One region of the Paenibacillus sp. CFBP 13594 genome, then DNA from elsewhere that is predicted to be linked to it. Evidence: riboswitches for the same ligand, from Rfam matches in the RefSeq annotation. Region 1 holds a riboswitch; each other region holds the start of a gene.
What was found. A riboswitch is a leader RNA that binds a small molecule or an ion and turns the genes downstream of it on or off. The one in region 1 is predicted to bind cyclic di-AMP.
Positions count from the first base shown of each region.

Region 2: another riboswitch for cyclic di-AMP. It lies ahead of IFU39_RS10160 (C40 family peptidase); the one in region 1 lies ahead of IFU39_RS30825 (3D domain-containing protein).
Region 3: another riboswitch for cyclic di-AMP. It lies ahead of IFU39_RS02480 (3D domain-containing protein); the one in region 1 lies ahead of IFU39_RS30825 (3D domain-containing protein).
Region 4: another riboswitch for cyclic di-AMP. It lies ahead of IFU39_RS13635 (hypothetical protein); the one in region 1 lies ahead of IFU39_RS30825 (3D domain-containing protein).

Region 1 is NZ_JACYVQ010000017.1:14,451-18,848, forward strand. It holds gene IFU39_RS30820 (TatD family hydrolase) at 160-930, shown strand; cyclic di-AMP (ydaO/yuaA leader) riboswitch at 1,172-1,425, shown strand; gene IFU39_RS30825 (3D domain-containing protein) at 1,699-2,883, shown strand; gene rnmV (ribonuclease M5) at 3,039-3,584, shown strand; gene rsmA (16S rRNA (adenine(1518)-N(6)/adenine(1519)-N(6))-dimethyltransferase RsmA) at 3,589-4,398, shown strand, end outside.
Region 2 is NZ_JACYVQ010000002.1:614,592-618,989, forward strand. It holds gene pelA (pectate lyase) at 1-869, opposite strand, end outside; cyclic di-AMP (ydaO/yuaA leader) riboswitch at 1,277-1,408, shown strand; gene IFU39_RS10160 (C40 family peptidase) at 1,414-1,878, shown strand; gene IFU39_RS10165 (carboxymuconolactone decarboxylase family protein) at 1,954-2,283, opposite strand; gene IFU39_RS10170 (hypothetical protein) at 2,427-2,645, opposite strand; gene IFU39_RS10175 (hypothetical protein) at 2,765-3,094, opposite strand; gene IFU39_RS10180 (xanthine phosphoribosyltransferase) at 3,192-3,773, opposite strand; gene IFU39_RS10185 (YkvI family membrane protein) at 3,978-4,398, shown strand, end outside.
Region 3 is NZ_JACYVQ010000001.1:516,951-521,348, forward strand. It holds gene IFU39_RS02470 (ABC transporter substrate-binding protein/permease) at 1-1,382, shown strand, start outside; gene IFU39_RS02475 (amino acid ABC transporter ATP-binding protein) at 1,369-2,091, shown strand; cyclic di-AMP (ydaO/yuaA leader) riboswitch at 2,313-2,509, shown strand; gene IFU39_RS02480 (3D domain-containing protein) at 2,512-3,186, shown strand; gene IFU39_RS02485 (polysaccharide deacetylase family protein) at 3,294-4,085, opposite strand; gene lpdD (prenylated flavin chaperone LpdD) at 4,239-4,398, shown strand, end outside.
Region 4 is NZ_JACYVQ010000003.1:629,720-634,117, reverse strand. It holds gene IFU39_RS13645 (Nramp family divalent metal transporter) at 1-689, shown strand, start outside; gene IFU39_RS13640 (HAD family hydrolase) at 832-1,515, opposite strand; gene IFU39_RS13635 (hypothetical protein) at 1,643-2,038, opposite strand; cyclic di-AMP (ydaO/yuaA leader) riboswitch at 2,157-2,332, opposite strand; gene IFU39_RS13630 (glutathione peroxidase) at 2,704-3,183, shown strand; tRNA gene IFU39_RS13625 (tRNA-Leu) at 3,332-3,414, opposite strand; gene IFU39_RS13620 (urease accessory protein UreF) at 3,860-4,398, shown strand, end outside.

The sequences.
Region 1 (4,398 bases):
ATATCTTCTATATATTGTAGTTGTGAAGAAACAAACGTAATGATGTAATACACAGATACCCAAAATGTTTTATGTATGAGTCATTGAATTATTGAATTTTACAAATGTGATTTTGAAAAAGAAGATAGTCGTTATTTCGACATGAAGGGAGATACAGACATGATGCTGTTCGACACACATACACATCTGGATGCACCACAATTCGACGAGGACCGCGAGGACATGATTCAGCGTGCTGTGGATGCAGGAGTTGGTCGCATGATCAACATTGGTTTTAACCGGGAGACAATTCCAACCACAATGAAACTCGCTGAAACATATGACTTTATATATGCAGCTGTAGGGTGGCATCCCGTAGATGCGATCACAATGCAGGACGGCGATTTGGAGTGGATTGCATCTTTATGCAAACATGAAAAAGTGGTTGCGATCGGTGAGATTGGATTGGATTATCATTGGGATACATCACCAAAAGAAATACAGCATCGCGTATTACGACAACAAATTGCTTTGGCGCGTGAAGTAAACATGCCGATTGTCATCCATAATCGGGATGCACATGAGGATATCATAAGAATTTTGCGTGAAGAGAAAGCGGGTGAAGTTGGTGGTGTGATGCACTCGTTCTCGGGTAGCTGGGAAACAGCCAAAAGTTGTCTCGATATGGGCTTCCATCTCTCCTTCGGAGGACCGATCACATTCAAAAATGCAAAGCAGCCCAAAGAGGTGCTGGAGAAGGTTCCTATGGACCGGTTTTTCATTGAAACAGATGCTCCATATTTGACACCTCACCCTTATCGTGGAAAGCGAAATGAGACAGCGCATGTACGTCTGGTTGCAGAGGCAGCTGCGGAAATTAAAGGCATTTCGGTGGAGGAAATTGCTGCAATAACAACCAAAAATGCCATGGAACGATTTGGAATTCGTTAAAAAAACGAGCAAATGAGGCGAAAAAGGCAGGTAAGCGGAGGTAATTTGCTCTTTGATCCAAATAAATCAAGAATATTACAATATTTTAACCAAATATTCAGAAAAACGTACTTGATCAACGCTTTACAACATGCATCAAAACAGGATATCATCTTTTCAGTGAATTGTTGTGCGGAAAATTGGACAGATGTTCGGGGGATGAACAAAGGGACACTTTCCGATGAAACAACATTACTTTCATGAATCAGTCTCGCTGAGTCTCCGTTAACGGAGAGCGGGGGAACCAATAGGGCTTAAACATCGGTGTATTTGGCCGATGCGCAACGTTCGCTGACCCAAAAGCAGCGAAGGGATCTGCGAAGCCGTATTTGATTTCTTCTTTGGGTCTCGGGGTGAATTCAAGGGCGTCCGCCATGAGCGGGTGACCCAAGATAGGGCGGCTCTCTTTCGCCCGAACCCGACAGCTAACCTCGCAAGCGGAAAAAGAGAGGCAACCTCGTGCATGAATTTCCGATATTCAAAATCATTCGGAAGCCACGAAAGAGTTCCTCTTACACTCTTTCTTTGGCTTTTTTGTTTTTGAATAAAAGAAATATTGTCATCATACGGTAGGTATTCAGGAGGATGACATCATGTTGCGAAGATTGATTCATGGTGCAGAACCGGATTATGTTGGTCCAATCTGTGTTCTGTAGAAAATTTGGTATAGTCACGTCAAAGACATCATGCATTACTTTAGACGGCGAGGCTATGAAGGAGGACGGAGAAGTGGGCACATTCCAACCAGAAGAGACCCATGAGTCACGATCATCCAGTAAGTCTTTCGCGTTGCGGTGGAAGCATGAGAACATGCGTCAAATGGCATTGATCGCGATTTTCTCAATTGCGCTTACAATCATGATCTTGTTAGTCGTTTACGGTCAGGCCGGGAAACAAATTTCACTGGTTATTGATGGCAAAGCTCAGGTGGTAGAGACTCGTACAGGAATGCTTCAGGAAATGCTGGAGGAGCAGTCGATCACAGTCAGCCCTCACGATAAGGTATCCATGTCCATGAACGGGGCAATTACAGATGGAGACCGAATTGTTATTGAGCGGGCCGTTCCAGTTAACATTACGGCAGACGGAGACACCAAGACTCTGTATACAACGGATTCATCGGTAGAAGATGCAATTCAAAAATCAGGTATTCAAGTTGAAAGTAATGATAAAGTGTATCCGGCGCTTGGAACTGCGATCAAAGCGGAGATGAAGATCCGTGTAGTGCGCGTAACAAAGCGTACAGTCGAAGTAGAGCAACCGATCGCTTACAAAGTCATTAAAACGGCTGACCCTAGCTTGTACAAAGGGGATAACCGTGTCGTTGTGAACGGCAAAGAAGGCAAACTTGTGCAGCATATCGAAAAGGTATTTCAGGATGGAGAATTGGTCTCCAAAAAAATGGTCCGCAAATCTGTCGCGAATAATCGTGTAGATAAAGTGATCGCTGTCGGCACCAAAGCAAAACCGGTCGTGAAAGAACCTGAGATTCAGACCGTATCGGCTCAAACTTCAACAACCAAAAAGGCTACAACAACGAACTCGAAGAAAACATCTGCCTCGGGCAGCAAAGTGATTACCGTATCCGGGACTTCTTTTAAATACTCCAAAGTACTTAAAAATGTATCCATGACTGCCTACTCTTCTGAAGAGCCTGGCATTGGAACTAAAACAGCTTCCGGTACTCGTGTAACGGAAGGGCGCACCATTGCGGTTGATCCCAAAGTCATTCCAATTGGCTGGTGGGTATATATCGAAGGTCTGGGATTCCGTCGTGCGGAAGACACAGGCGGTGCGATTAAAGGGAACAAAATTGATGTGTATTATGACAGTGTGAAGCATGCCCTGAATTTTGGACGCAAGAAAGGCAAGACGGTCTACGTGATCGGTCCGGTGAAGCCGGAAGCGAACTAAAATCGTTTTACTTTGAAATGGGAATGCTATAAAATAGTTGCATGAATGATTCATGCGGAATATGCGGCGGAGGAGTCTGAATTCAGTCTCCCCCGCCGTTTGGCAGAGAAGAGGATATTCCTCTTCTTTTTGCGTTAGAAAGGAAGAAATGGAACATGATAAAAGAAGTCATTGTGGTGGAAGGCCGTGATGATACGGTAGCCATCCGTCGGGCCGTGGAAGCCGATACAATAGAAACAGGTGGATCAGCCATCAACCAACGCATTCTGAAGCGGATTGCGCTTGCTCAGGAGAGACGGGGAGTCATTGTACTGACAGATCCGGATCATGCCGGCGAACGCATTCGTAAAATTATTGCGAATAAGGTGCCTGGATGCAAGCATGCTTTCATTCCGGAAGCCGATGCAACGCGCAAAGGAGACATTGGGGTGGAGAATGCCTCACCAGAGGCGATCCGTCATGCTCTGGCGCGCGTACATACATCATACGAAGGTGCTCCGAGTCTGATCGATTGGGAGGACCTGATCGCGGCAGGACTTATCGTGCATCCGCAGGCTGCTGCACGTCGCATGGAGATGGGCAATCTGCTGGGCATCGGTTATTGTAACGGTAAGCAGTTCCACAAACGTCTCAGTGTATTTCAGATTACACGGGAAGAGTTCTCTACAGCATTAGCGCAAATTGAACGTGAAGGATTGTGAGCATATGAAGGACATGGAAGATACGATAGAAATTGCAACGCCCAAGCGAACGAAGGAGATTATTCAAAAACATGGATTCTCATTTAAGAAAAGTCTGGGTCAGAACTTTCTGATCGATCAAAATATACTGAACAAAATCGTTAATGCAGCCGACCTGGACGAGTCCAAGGGCGCACTAGAGATCGGGCCGGGTATTGGAGCCCTTACGGAGCGACTGGCTCGGGTAGCCGGTCCTGTCACAGCCGTAGAGATTGATCAGCGCTTGATCCCAATCCTGGGAGAAGTGATGCAGCCTTATTCGAATGTACGTGTTCATCATGGGGATGTGTTGAAGCTTGATCTGGCTGAGTTGTTTAATACGGATTTTGCATCCGTGGACAAAGTCAGTGTCGTGGCTAACCTGCCTTATTATGTAACGACTCCAATCATGATGAAACTGTTGGAAGAGAAGCTGCCGGTAGACAGTATTGTTGTCATGATCCAAAAAGAAGTGGCTGAACGGATGGCTGCTGCACCAGGATCAAAAGATTACGGCAGTCTAAGCATCGCAGTTCAGTATTACAGTACGCCGGAGCTTGTGTGTATTGTGCCGCCCACGGTCTTCATTCCGCAACCTAATGTGGAATCGGCTGTCATTAAGCTGAAAGTGCGCGAGCAACCGCCAGTGGAGATTCCGGATGAAGCACACTACTTCGAAGTGGTACAGGCTTCTTTTGCCCAGCGGAGAAAAACAATCTCAAACAACTTGAAAGCACGTTTCTTCACAAAGGATAACCGGGGACAGGCAGACATTCTGCTGGAGCAGGCAGGTATT
Region 2 (4,398 bases), on a different contig from region 1:
CCGTCACGACCAATAAAGATTGGTTTATCTGTTCCTATCTCATAGAAGCGTGCCCAAATTGGTGCAGCTTTGGAATCAGCGATAATTTTACTATCTCCATTAGCTCTTTCATATTTGTACCCCGTAATTTTCACCTTGTTAAACCAAGCCTCCGCTCCTTTAATGGATGCGGTAATTTTAGCGTTAGCAGATCTGGTTTTCAGAAATTTAACAATCGTTACACTCTCTCCAGCTGTCAGCGATGGCACTTCGTAGATTCTTGCGCTCGCTGGTTTAAGGGAACTGGAATCATGTTGTTGTCCCCAAGCTGTCAGCTTACCACCTGAAACGACCTGTGTATTCAAAATCGCCTCCACACCTTTGGCAACTGAATTTTTACTACGGTTAGCAAGTGTGCTGTCTATAAACGAGAAATCACCTTTGCGTGCTGCTACTTCATCCAGCATGATCATTACGTTAATCATGGCATCATCATTGTAAGTGATATGCTTGTGATATCCGGAGCTTTGGTAAACTTGTGGCCATCCGCCGTTTGAATACTGCATGTTGATCAAAAAGTTAATCCCTTTGATTGCAGCTGTGGAGTATCGGGGATCATTCGTCTTTTTAAATTCCTTCGCCAATCTTCTAATTTCTGAGTATGTAGCCTTGTTGTCTATCGTGGACTTCGCCCACTCTCCACTTGTCTGTTTATAATCTTTTCTCCAACCTCCATCCGGGAGCTGGTTCTTCAAAATATCAGAAATACTCGCTGTAGTACCTGAAGCATCCGCAGCAGATACCGTCCCTACAGGGAGAACTGCCATTCCAACTGCTGAGAACACCATCGTACATGCCAGGACAAAAGTAATTATTTTCTTTGCTTTCAAATGTAACACTCTCCTATGTTCGTTTTTATAAATCTTCCACTTCTACTTTACTTATGAAACGCGTAATTATCGCATAATAAAATCAATTTTAATCCAATATGTGGATTGGATAATCAGATAATATGCAAAAAATCGATTTTTGTCAATATATGCAACTTAATGAATATAATCTCTCTAATTCTACATAACGGGATAGTTCTTTTAACTCATGACAAACCTATTTATTTATCCAAATTCGTCTTAAACGAACCAATAATGACGTTTTTGTCATGAATGGTACCCAAACTTGATCCCTTCTTTCATATAAAAACCTTAATTCCGCTAACATTGAGGTATTACGAAGGGTTTTAAATGGGTTTGACAATTACGCATTTATGCAATATAGTTTCAAATAGTTACAAAAACTTAATTATTCATTGCCGAGTTTCATGTTTGAAAACGGGGGAACCAATTTGGGTGAATTATTCTTATACATAGGAAATATAGGGAACCTTCTACCGAACCCTTAGCTAACTCCGTAGGCATCGAAGGGAGAACATTGATTTTGAAAAAACTGATTATCTCCATTTTTGGAGCAGCTGTATTATTTACATCCGGGGCAACAAGCACAGAGGCAAGCAGTATCAACTCCGTAGTGAACAACATGACAGGTATTCCTTACAAATGGGGTGGCACGACTGTAGCCGGCTTCGACTGTTCTGGTTTTATGAGATATCTTTTCAACAAATACAGCATTGAATTGCCACGTACTTCTCAGCAGCAAGCCAAAGCAGGTACGCCAGTATCCAAGAGCAATGTTCGGACAGGTGATCTGGTGTTCTTTAATACAACAGGCAAAGGCATTTCACATACAGGTGTATATATCGGCGGCGGACAATTCGCTCATGCCTCCAGCAGTAAAGGTGTAAGCATCACGAAGTTATCGAATCCATACTTCAATGATCGTTACGTAACAGCACGTCGGGTAACTGGACAGTTTATGTATGATAAAATGTTAGGTAAAATGTAATTCACATACAAAAAGGCATCGGTTATTAACCGGATGCCTTTTTTGTACTTAGAAAAATGTATGTTGCATCGCTTACTAATTCAGCGCCTTCTGCACTCGCATCGCACCCTGAGAGAGGGCATGTCCTCCTCCAACAGCTCCGGCCACCGCAACGGTCTCCATAATCTCCTGATCTGTTGCTCCCTTGGCACGGGCTTCTTCTACATGGTAGAAGGTACATACCTCATTGTTGGCGAATAATCCAATCCCAAGCGCAATTAGCTGTTTTGTCTTGGCATCAATCACGCCAGGTTGGAAACATTCTCCGGTAAACTCATGATACGACTTCACCACACCTGGCAGTACATCGCTTAATGCTCCAATCTGATCCTTGTAGGCATGAACTTTATCATTCATCAATGTCATGGCTTGTAGCACACCCTCTCGGCTTATAGTTACAGATCTTCCTCACTGTACCTATCTTCTCTCCCGAGTGAGCCAATTATGCCAAGATATCATGGTAATTCCAAACATTTAAACGCTCATGGCTCTGCCATAATCATAAGCTATTACTCACTAAGTGGACTCTGGCGCGGCTCGCTGAACAGCTGATATTTGTAACTGCGATCCAGCTTAACTACACGTCGATTCTGACGTCGGATAAGTACCTGCTCGCCATCCCAGGCAACAACAATCCCGGTTACATCGTTCGATTCCAGCTCGTCCCGTACTACTCTAACTTTCTCACCTGACAGACGCAGGGCGTCCAATTCTGTATCACTAATCATTCGCATGGCTCCTATATTCCAAATTTATTTACAAAAAGAGACCTAAATGAAATGTCATTTAGGTCTCACGTGACTGTATTAGACTGTCATGTCATTCGAAATTATGTCCCGACTGAAAGTTACCGCTGCGCGTGCTCTTTGCTGTCGTTCTTCTCGAACCAAAAATCAAGCACTTTGGCGGACATCACACGTTCTTCAAGGTACTCCACTTGATGCGGTGTAAATTGTTCTTTCCAAGAGAAGGACAACTCTTCGCACAAGCCTACAATCGTCAGTAATTCTGACCAGGCAACATAGCGTTTGTACCAGAAAAATTGAGGATGTTCAATCATATAGGGATAAAGGTCATCGAATTCCGTATGTTTACAATCTAGGGCACGTTCAAAATGAACTTTCGATTCCGCCAGCTTATCATTAAAAAATTGTTCTGTTGCCGGTTGGTTCCCCATGGTGTTGCCTCCTCTCCCTAACATAACCCCATTATAAATGAAATCGGCGGTCATGCAAAGGCATAGTTCAAAAAATAGGCCCTATTCCTTTAAAATGTCACATTTCGTTATCGTCAAATTGTACTGTTCCATCGTTCAGGGAACGAATGCGTACCAAGGCTTCCACCGGAATACCCTGTTCACGAATCGTGCGTGCCCCTGCCTGGAAACTTTTCTCGACCACAACGCCGAATCCGACGAGTTCCGCGCCAGAACGCTCAATAATTTTGATGACGCCACGAGCCGCATCTCCATTGGCAATAATATCATCAATGAACAAAATGCGGTCATTCTCATGAATGAACTCGCGGGATACCATAATGTCAGTTACAATTCCTTTGGTAAAGGACGGTACACGTTCACAGTAAGCATCAGGATCAGCCAGAAGTGTTTTTTTACGACGGGCGAATACAAGGGGCACCCCAAGTTCATAGGCTGCGGCAAACGCAACCGGAATCCCTGAGGATTCTACCGTGATTACCCGAGTTACTCCACTTTCACGAAAACGGGCAGCAAACTCACGTCCCATCTCCATCGTTAATGCAGGATCAATCTGGTGGTTCAACAGACCATCCAGCTTTAATACTTGATCCGAGATAACCACACCTTCTTGTAAAATTCGTTGTTTCAATAATTCCATGATTTGACCTCCCAAGCCTATCCTATGAGGTAAAAGTATCATATATCTATCTATAAGTTCAAGCGAAATTGCCTGGGCGCTGTCCTTGAGAAGCAATTCAAGCCAAAGCTCATTATCGATTGTCATGACTTTCGTGGGTCAAGCATACCTTGTACCATGGTACCCGCATGTCCAAACTATACAGGGGCCTGAGAGGGGAAACACATGAAACAGGCATTTCGGGTGCTGCAGATCGCATTTACATACATCGGAACGGTTGTCGGAGCCGGCTTCGCTACAGGGCAGGAAATTTTGCAGTTTTTTACCCAGTATGGCAAATGGGCCACCATCACCATAGGCTTATCCACCATGCTCTTTGTCTGGTTAGGTACCAAAATGATGCTGATCGCTCACGATACCGGGTCCCGCTCTTATGAGGACCTGAACAAACATTTATTCGGGCCCAAGGCGGGCAAATGGATCACCTGGGTGACCCTTCTCATTCTCATTGGCGTGAACAGCGTCATGCTTGCCGGAGCAGGTTCCGTCTTTGTCGAACATCTAGGTTTGCATTATCAGACCGGTCTGATCGTCACACTTGTAGGGACATATCTGCTTCTCGGTCGGGGCATCCAGGCTATCCTTC
Region 3 (4,398 bases), on a different contig from region 1:
GTGGGACTACAGACAATTCAAGCAGTAAAAAGCTGGTGCTCGGTACAAGTGCCGATTTTGCACCCTATGAATTCCATAAAGTGATTAATGGCAAAGATGAAATCGTCGGTTTTGATATTGAGATCGCCAAAGAGATTGCCAAAGATCTTGGCGCAGAACTTGTGATTGAGGATATGGGCTTCGACGGTCTTCTGCCTTCATTGCAGAGCGGGCGTGTTGATCTGGTAATTTCAGGTATGACGCCGACGGATGAGCGGAAGAAAAGTATCGATTTTTCCGACACCTATTATAAATCAAAACAAGTGATCATGGTTCGCAATGTGGATAAAGACAAATATCCAACCATGGCAGAACTTGAAAATGCGAAAATTGGCGTTCAGAAAGGCTCCATTCAGGAAACGATCGGACAGAGTATTCCAGGAGCGAAGCTTACTGCGCTTGATAAAATCTCGGATATTGTGCTTCAACTGCAAACAAAACGCATTGACGCGGCAATCGTTGAAGATACCGTTGCTGCAGGTTATCTGGACGATATTATTGGACTTGCTGCTGCTGTTCCGGACGAAGAGCAAGCAGAAGCGGCAATCGGGATTCGCAAAGGTAATACCGAGCTGCTAGCTGCAGTAAATGGAACACTGGAGCGATTGAAAAGTGAAGATAAAATCAATCAGATGGTGACGGACGCCAGCCTCTTGATGGCGGATAAAGCGAACAAATCACAAAATATTTTCCAAGTGTTCTGGGAGTACAAAAGTTTCTATGCTACAGGTGTAGGATACACACTTCTGTTGTCTGCACTCGGGGTTATCTTCGGGGTAATTATCGGATTGATCATCTGTTTGTTCCGTTTGCATGACGCTGCAATCTTGCGCTGGATCGGTACAGCTTACGTTGAAGTGATCCGTGGCACACCGATGCTGGTACAATTGATGATTATTTACTATGGTTTTTCCCTGAGCTTTGGCATTAACTTCACTGCACTTCAGGCAGGTATCATTACACTTTCAATCAACAGTGGTGCCTATCTGGCGGAGATTTTCCGTGCGGGTATCCAAGGTGTGGATCGTGGTCAGTTGGAGGCAGCGCGTTCATTAGGTATGGGAAGAGGCGCCGCGATGCGTTATATCATATTGCCACAAGCCTTCAAAGCTGTATTACCAGCGATTGGTAATGAATTCATAACTATCATTAAAGAATCCTCCATTATCTCCGTTATCGGTATGGTGGATATTATGTATCAGGCAAGTGTTGTCAAAAACATTACGTACCAAGGATTGAGTCCATTTTTGATTGCAGCAGCCATCTACTTTGTAATGACGTTCATTTTGTCCAAGCTGCTGGGACGACTGGAAAGGAAGTTGAGTGCAAGTGATAGACGTTAGACAATTACACAAATCTTATGGTAATAACGATGTGCTTAAGGGCATAAACGTGACGATTGGCAAAGGTGAGGTTGTCGTGGTCATCGGTCCTTCCGGTTCAGGTAAAAGTACATTCTTGCGTTGTTTGAACCTACTGGAACAGCCTACCTCAGGAGAGATTGATTTTGAAGGCGTGTCAATCACGGACCCCAAGCATAACATCAACGCAACTCGTGAGAAAATGGGCATGGTGTTCCAGCACTTCAACCTGTTCCCACACAAAACGGTAGAGCAAAATATCACGATCGCTCCGATTAAAGTGAAGAAACAATCTACTCTGGAAGCGGAGAAGATTGCTGCTGATTTGCTTAATACCGTGGGCTTGTATGATAAAAAAGATACATTCCCGAATCAGCTGTCCGGTGGACAGAAGCAGCGGATCGCCATTGCTAGAGCATTGGCCATGCAGCCTCATGTCATGCTGTTTGACGAGCCTACGTCGGCATTGGACCCCGAGATGGTCGGTGAGGTACTGGATGTCATGAAACGTCTTGCAGAAGGCGGGATGACGATGGTCATCGTAACCCATGAGATGGGTTTTGCACGTGAAGTGGGAGACCGGATCCTGTTCATGGATGGCGGGGTTATTGTGGAAGAGGGAACACCTGATGAGGTGTTTGGAGCACCGAAAAATTCACGTACACGTGATTTTCTTGCGAAAGTACTCTAAATGAAGTGATTAAATAGCGTTACTGACCTCGAGTCGGTGACGCTATTTTTTGTTTGAAAATAATCAAATATAGGATTCGGAAAAGTAACTATTCTGTTACCAAATATATAGGGGACATCTCGCCCAACAGTTTTAGAGTATTCAGTATTCTTACACGTGCTTACACATGTTAAAACCATTTGGTAAGAATTACTACAAGTTCAGGTTACAAAATTGTGATATATTGAACTCTGCCGAAACTTCCGGACAGGGAGTGCGGGGGATGTAACGATGCAGATTGTGCAGGGGGAAGATCTACAGCACACTGCTTGGGGTGAATTAGGGGTACATATCGTTTCAAATGTAATGATGAACCTATAGGATGGGCTCCTCATCCGAATCCGACAACTAACTTCGCAGGCACAATGAGGGAGGAAGACCATGATTAACAAGAAACGTATAGCCAAAACAGCAGTAGCATTAATGACAACAGCAATGCTCATTCAAGCCGTTCCGGCTCACGCCGATTCAGTTCATGTGGCCAAAGAGGGGGATACCTTCTACACCTTATCGAAACAATACGGAGTAGCAATTAACACGTTAGTTAAAGCAAACAACGACATTTCGCCTTACAACATTTATGGTGGTTTGAAAATTACGATTCCCGGTAAGTCAAACAATGTAGCAGCCGCTGCGGCAGCGGAGAGCAAGACCCAAGCGAAGACTGTTACTACAGCGAGCTTGGACGTTAACGCAGATAACAAAGTTGTTCAAGCCTGGGGTAAAACATTCGATTACAGCAAAGCTGTGAACGTAAAAGCAACGGCATACTCTGCAGATCCGTCTGAAAATGGAGGCTGGGGTGCAGTCGATTATTTCGGAAATGATCTTGAACTGGGCACGATTGCAGTTGATCCAAGTGTAATTCCACTCGGAACCAAAGTACTGGTAACTGGTCATAGCCATCCAGGATTGCCAAAACAGGCTTTTGTAGCCACAGCGCGAGATGTGGGCGGTGCAATCAAAGGTCACCGGATTGATATCTTTATCCCGGGTAGCAAACAGTCTGTAAGCTCATTTGGTTTTCAGGATATTGAGCTGTACATTCTGAAGTAGAGAGAAAATAACATTTAAAATGAATTCAAACAGGGTGTCTGCCAGTCGCTAATTCGCGATTGAACAGCACCCTTTTAATATTCTCATTATTTGGTATCACGGTCATCCTAATCTTTGGCCTTTGGCAATCCCAACATTTCGTCCAAGGTGACCAGTTCATATCCCCGATTACGCAATTCTTCAATGATTTCAGGCAAAGCCTCAACCGTGCCGTTCAGGTTTGATCCTACACCGCCTCCAGCATGTTGCAAAACGATGGAGCCGGGTTTTACAGCAGAAAGAATATTATCTTTCACCTGTTCCTTTGAAAGGCCTTTCCAGTCCAGGGAGTCTACGTTCCAGTTCACAATGCTATAGTGTTGTTTGGCAGCCCATCTCAGCTGTTCTTCATTAATGTCTCCATAAGGCGGCCGAATCATCTTGGGCGTATATCCCGCCAAACGTCGAATAATATCCCCGGTATGTAAAATTTGTTTGCGAAAGGCATTCATCGACAGCTTACTGAATTCAGGATGATTGTAGCTGTGATTACCAACCATATGCCCTTCCTTGATGATGCGTTTCACAAGATCCGGATGTTTCTCAGCACGACTACCCACGATGAAGAATGTAGCTCTGACATTGTATTTCTTCAATACATCCAGTACTTGTGGAGTAAACCGTGGATCAGGTACATCATCGAAAGTCAGTGCAACCTTCTTGGTTGAAGGACCATTGGTTTTGAACGTGTCGGCATATTTTTGACGTAACTGTCCCAATGTCAGTTGTTCTTCTTCCGCAGAATCCGAACCTGATACTGATTCACTTGGCGGGCTTGAAACATCCCGCGCTGAAACTGGAGCATGATATCCTCCGAGAAAAATAACGATAACCATCAGCATAATGAGGCGTACGCGCATAATATCGGCCTCCTTTTCCAAAATGACGTTCTCCTTGGTATACCCGGGGGTTCCATAAAATATGCGCAGTGTGAGAAGTTTCATTGCCGATTTAGCTCATGACAGCCATAATTCCTCCATATATAACATATAGAAAAGGATAGGTGGATGGGTATGAGTACATATGATTTGAAATCCATACGTTTACAGGTGATTGAAGCAGGAGAAGATAAGGTTTTTTTCGTTACCGGAGGAAAGGCGCATATTGGCGCCGTAGCCACGTTCTACGTGGATCATGAGCGCGTAAGCGGGACGACGGTCCGTATTCCTGGGC
Region 4 (4,398 bases), on a different contig from region 1:
CCATGCTCTATATCGCTATTGGTATTATTGGAGCAACTGTGATGCCGCATAATCTGTATCTGCATTCTTCCATTGTGCAGACCCGTCAGATCGAACAGACCCCACAGGGCAAAAAAGAAGCTATTCGGTACTCGACCATGGATTCTACAATCGCGTTGACACTGGCTTTGTTCATCAATGCGGCCATCCTGATTGTATCTGCTGCTGTATTCCACAGTGCTGGTATGACGCAGGTTGCCGAGATCGCAGATGCCTATCATCTGCTGACACCTCTATTGGGTACTACGGTTGCAAGTATTCTGTTCGGTGTGGCGCTGCTAGCATCAGGTCAGAACTCTACCCTTACAGGTACACTCGCTGGGCAGATCGTTATGGAAGGTTTCCTGAACATTCGAATTCCGGCTTGGCTGCGCAGACTGGTCACACGTCTGATCGCCATCATCCCGGCGGTAATTGTGACAGCCATTGCAGGAGAACATGGCACAGAAGAACTGCTCATTTTGAGCCAGGTCGTGCTGTCGCTTCAACTGCCCTTTGCTGTGATTCCCCTGGTGTTGTTCACAAGTGATAAAAAAAGCATGGGTGCATTCGCCAACAAATTGTGGCTCAAAATCATCTCATGGGTCATTGCCGCGATTATCGTTGTGCTGAATGTATATCTGATCATTCAGACGATTCGGTTATTCTAATCTCGTTCTTATCGACTAAATCCTAAAAAGGCTGATCAACTCCGGTATTCTATACCCAAGTTGATCAGCCTTTATTGTTGCAATACAGCAACATGTTTCCTTTTATAATAAAACTCATACTCCAATAAATAACCATCTGAATCTAATTCTGATTTGGCATCAGTAACGGCAGGAGTTGATCCAATGAATCCACAGTCCAATCCGCACGTTTGTCATCCGATAGTTCTGGCTGGAATCTTCCGTAACCCTGCATAATTCGAATCGTACGCATGCCCAGCTTCCGAGCAGGTATAATGTCGTTATCAATCCGATCACCGATCATGACGGCTTCCTCCGGTTCACAACCAGCCTGCTTCAAGGCCACAGCGTATAACTCAGGGTCTGGCTTGGACACTCCTTCTTCAGCCGAACACGCCAGAACATCAACATACTTCCGCAAGCCGTAGCTCTCCAGTCTCTCTTCCGTTCCAGGACTCTGATTGGCAATAATGCCAATGCGATAATACCGTGACAACTGCTGAAGAACGGAATCCGCTGAAGGAAAAGGATGTTCAAGATCTTTTTGAAATTTCAGCTTGTCCTGAATCTGTTTTTGGTGTCCCTCGTCTTCAACGAATGTGCGAATCGCCACTCTCATAGGCCATTGCTCATATTTTCGGTAACAGTTCGCAAACAGTTCGCGTACCGCCTCAATTGTCACCGGATACCCCAAAGCACAAGCTTCACGGACGAACTGTCCGATAATATCATCAACCGGCTCCCATTCATCCACCAGCGTATCTCCAACATCAAAAAACAACCATTTCAATCCACCTACATCCGGCACACCAATTCCTCCTTGTAAGCATAAAAAAGAAGACTCACCATCACGCATGAGTCTCCTCAAACTTCCGTTTATCGATACATTCAATTATAACAGGCACCTTACACCTGAGCAATCACAAGCTATGGCATTAACCATTGAGGAGAAAGCCAACTTCCCCATTGAGCGAATATACAATCCGGTCTGCGCCCATGCCCCGATAGATGCCCTTAGGATGACTCTGCTCCGTAATCACGCACAGGGATTTCGAAGTCCATGAACGACAGATCTGTAAATAACGACAGGTCAGATTCAGGCTGTTCTCGAAAATAAACACGTTACCTACGCTGCCCTGCGGCAAAAACCATTTTTGAGCTGCAGCTGTATTCATGCGAATGACATGTTCTACTCCGATTCTACGGAGTCTGCGCTCTTCCCCTGCACTGTTGGTTAGAACGGCAAACGGCATTTTTTTGTACATCAGCAATTTAATAAATTTGCGTCCTGCTTCATTTGGAGCAGTCACTAAAATCATCTCAGTATCCATCATTCGTTCCTCCCTTGGCGTGAAAAGACAACAAAAAAGAAGCGTGGGGGACCAAGGCCTCCCGAACGCTTCTTAAATAACCCATGGCGAAAACACCATGAACCAGCGTACGGCTTGTTGCCTCTCCCTTTAACGCTTACGAGGTTAGCTGACGGATTCGGGCGCGAGAGTCGCCCTATTTCCGGCTGTCACCGGAAAATTCACCCCATGAATGCCCACTGTCCTGGACAGCGCATTCCGTTGGTTCCCCCGTTTCCCATTCATCAATGAATGGAAACTCAGCGATTAAAACATCGTTCGTATATCTTAAGGTAAGATCGAGCGATATTATCGTTTGTTTCGTTTTTCAAGTACAATTTAGTTTAAATTGAAATTACGTTATGAATCATACACCCCCGCCATGACGGTGTAAAGTCCTTACAGATCACCAAATCGGCAGATTTTTGCCAATACTCGTTTATAATAACGCTTACAATAAGGTTATACTCTATCCACCTCTTCAAGGCTATCTAATTCTCACTCTGACGAAAATCACTTCGCAATTCATTCACGTATTCTGCACAACTTGCCTGTTTTGATGCTATTAACACCACATTAGTTTTGCAATATTTAATTGTAGCCAATATAATAGAAGATATAAGAGTAAATAAATGGAGGCGATTTAGATGACAGTCTACGATTACAAAGTGAATACCCTTCGCGGTCAAGAAGTTGAAATGTCCGACTACCGTGACAAAGTGCTCCTGATTGTGAATACGGCAAGCTCATGCGGCCTTACTCCTCAATTCAAAGGTCTGCAAGAACTGCAAGACAAGTTTCAAGATGCTCCATTTGAAGTTCTTGGTTTCCCAAGCAACCAGTTTGCACAGGAAAAAGGATCTTCCGACGATATTGCCGAGTTCTGTCAGATGAATTATGGCGTAAGCTTCCCAATGTTTGAGAAAATTGATGTGAACGGCTCAAGCGCTCACCCTCTTTTCCAACACCTTAGCACAGAAGCTCCTGGCCTGCTCGGCTCCAAAGCAATCAAATGGAACTTCACCAAATTCCTTGTGGATCAGAACGGACAGGTACTGAAACGTTATGCTCCCAAAACAACACCGGACAAGATTGAAGAAGATATCAAGAACTTACTTCAAAAATAATACACAGGCCACCCGTAGCCGTAAGGTAGAGCACCATTGCCCCGGTAATGGATGGCTTTTTTTCTCAACCCAGATGTCATACTGTTCGAAAAAGACAAAAAAAGAAGCTTTCCAATAACGGAAAGCTTCTTCTTCATCGTTCATATGATGCGGTCGAGAGGACTCGAACCTCCACGGGCATACGCCCACTACCCCCTCAAGATAGCGTGTCTGCCATTCCACCACGACCGCATGTCGTAAATAATCGGCAACAGAATTGATTATACCGGGTTCAGAACTAAAAGTAAAGTATTTTTTAATACTACTTTTTCAGCTAGGCATTTTCATCAAAAATCGCATAATCTCGTCATCTTTACCCATGAACTGCATATTATTAGATTTGATCTCCTCTTTTTCGGTAAGAGCCGATCTTGTTGATTCATTTATATATAGTCCTTCCTTCTATAATAGTTCTCCCTGCACTCCACCACATAAATAACACATTAAGTTATATAAAATAACACAAATATTAAATTTAAGATTTAATCCATTAAATTTCACGGATACCATTGACAAAAAGCGGACATTTATGGGAAGATAACTATCATATAATTCGGATTTATAAACATAAAGCAAACAAAAAGGATTATAAATGTCACTATAAGTGACATTTAACGAACACAGGAGGCGAATGATTGTGAACCGTGGGAATAAGCTGCTCGATTATGTCAACCTGCTTGATTCCTCTATTCAGGTTGGAGGGTTCACCCATTCCTTCGGCATGGATATCCATATCAGGGAGGGTACCATTCGTAATGCTGAAGATCTCGAATCATTCATGCGTTGTCAGTTGCATCCCAGCATCGTTCGTCTTGAAGGTATGGCCATCAAAGGCATCTATACCGCAGCAGATCACAAGGATACATGGCGGATAGCTCTAATCGACAAGCTCGTCCATGTTCAGCGAACCCCTGGAGATCTCAGAGAACAAGCTGCCGCCATGGGTAAACGATTGATCAGACTTGCACGTGCTCTGCACCCCTGGATTGAATTCAGCCAGCTCGAACAGATCTTTGCCAAATACGATTCGGTTGGCTGCCTCTCCACTGTTCACGCCTGGATTAACCACCACCTCGACATCCCGGTCGAGGAGGCGGTCCTTGGTTACCTGCATTCAGCCATGAATGCCTGCATAACCGAAGCCTCCAAAGTCATTCCCCTGAACAACGATACAAC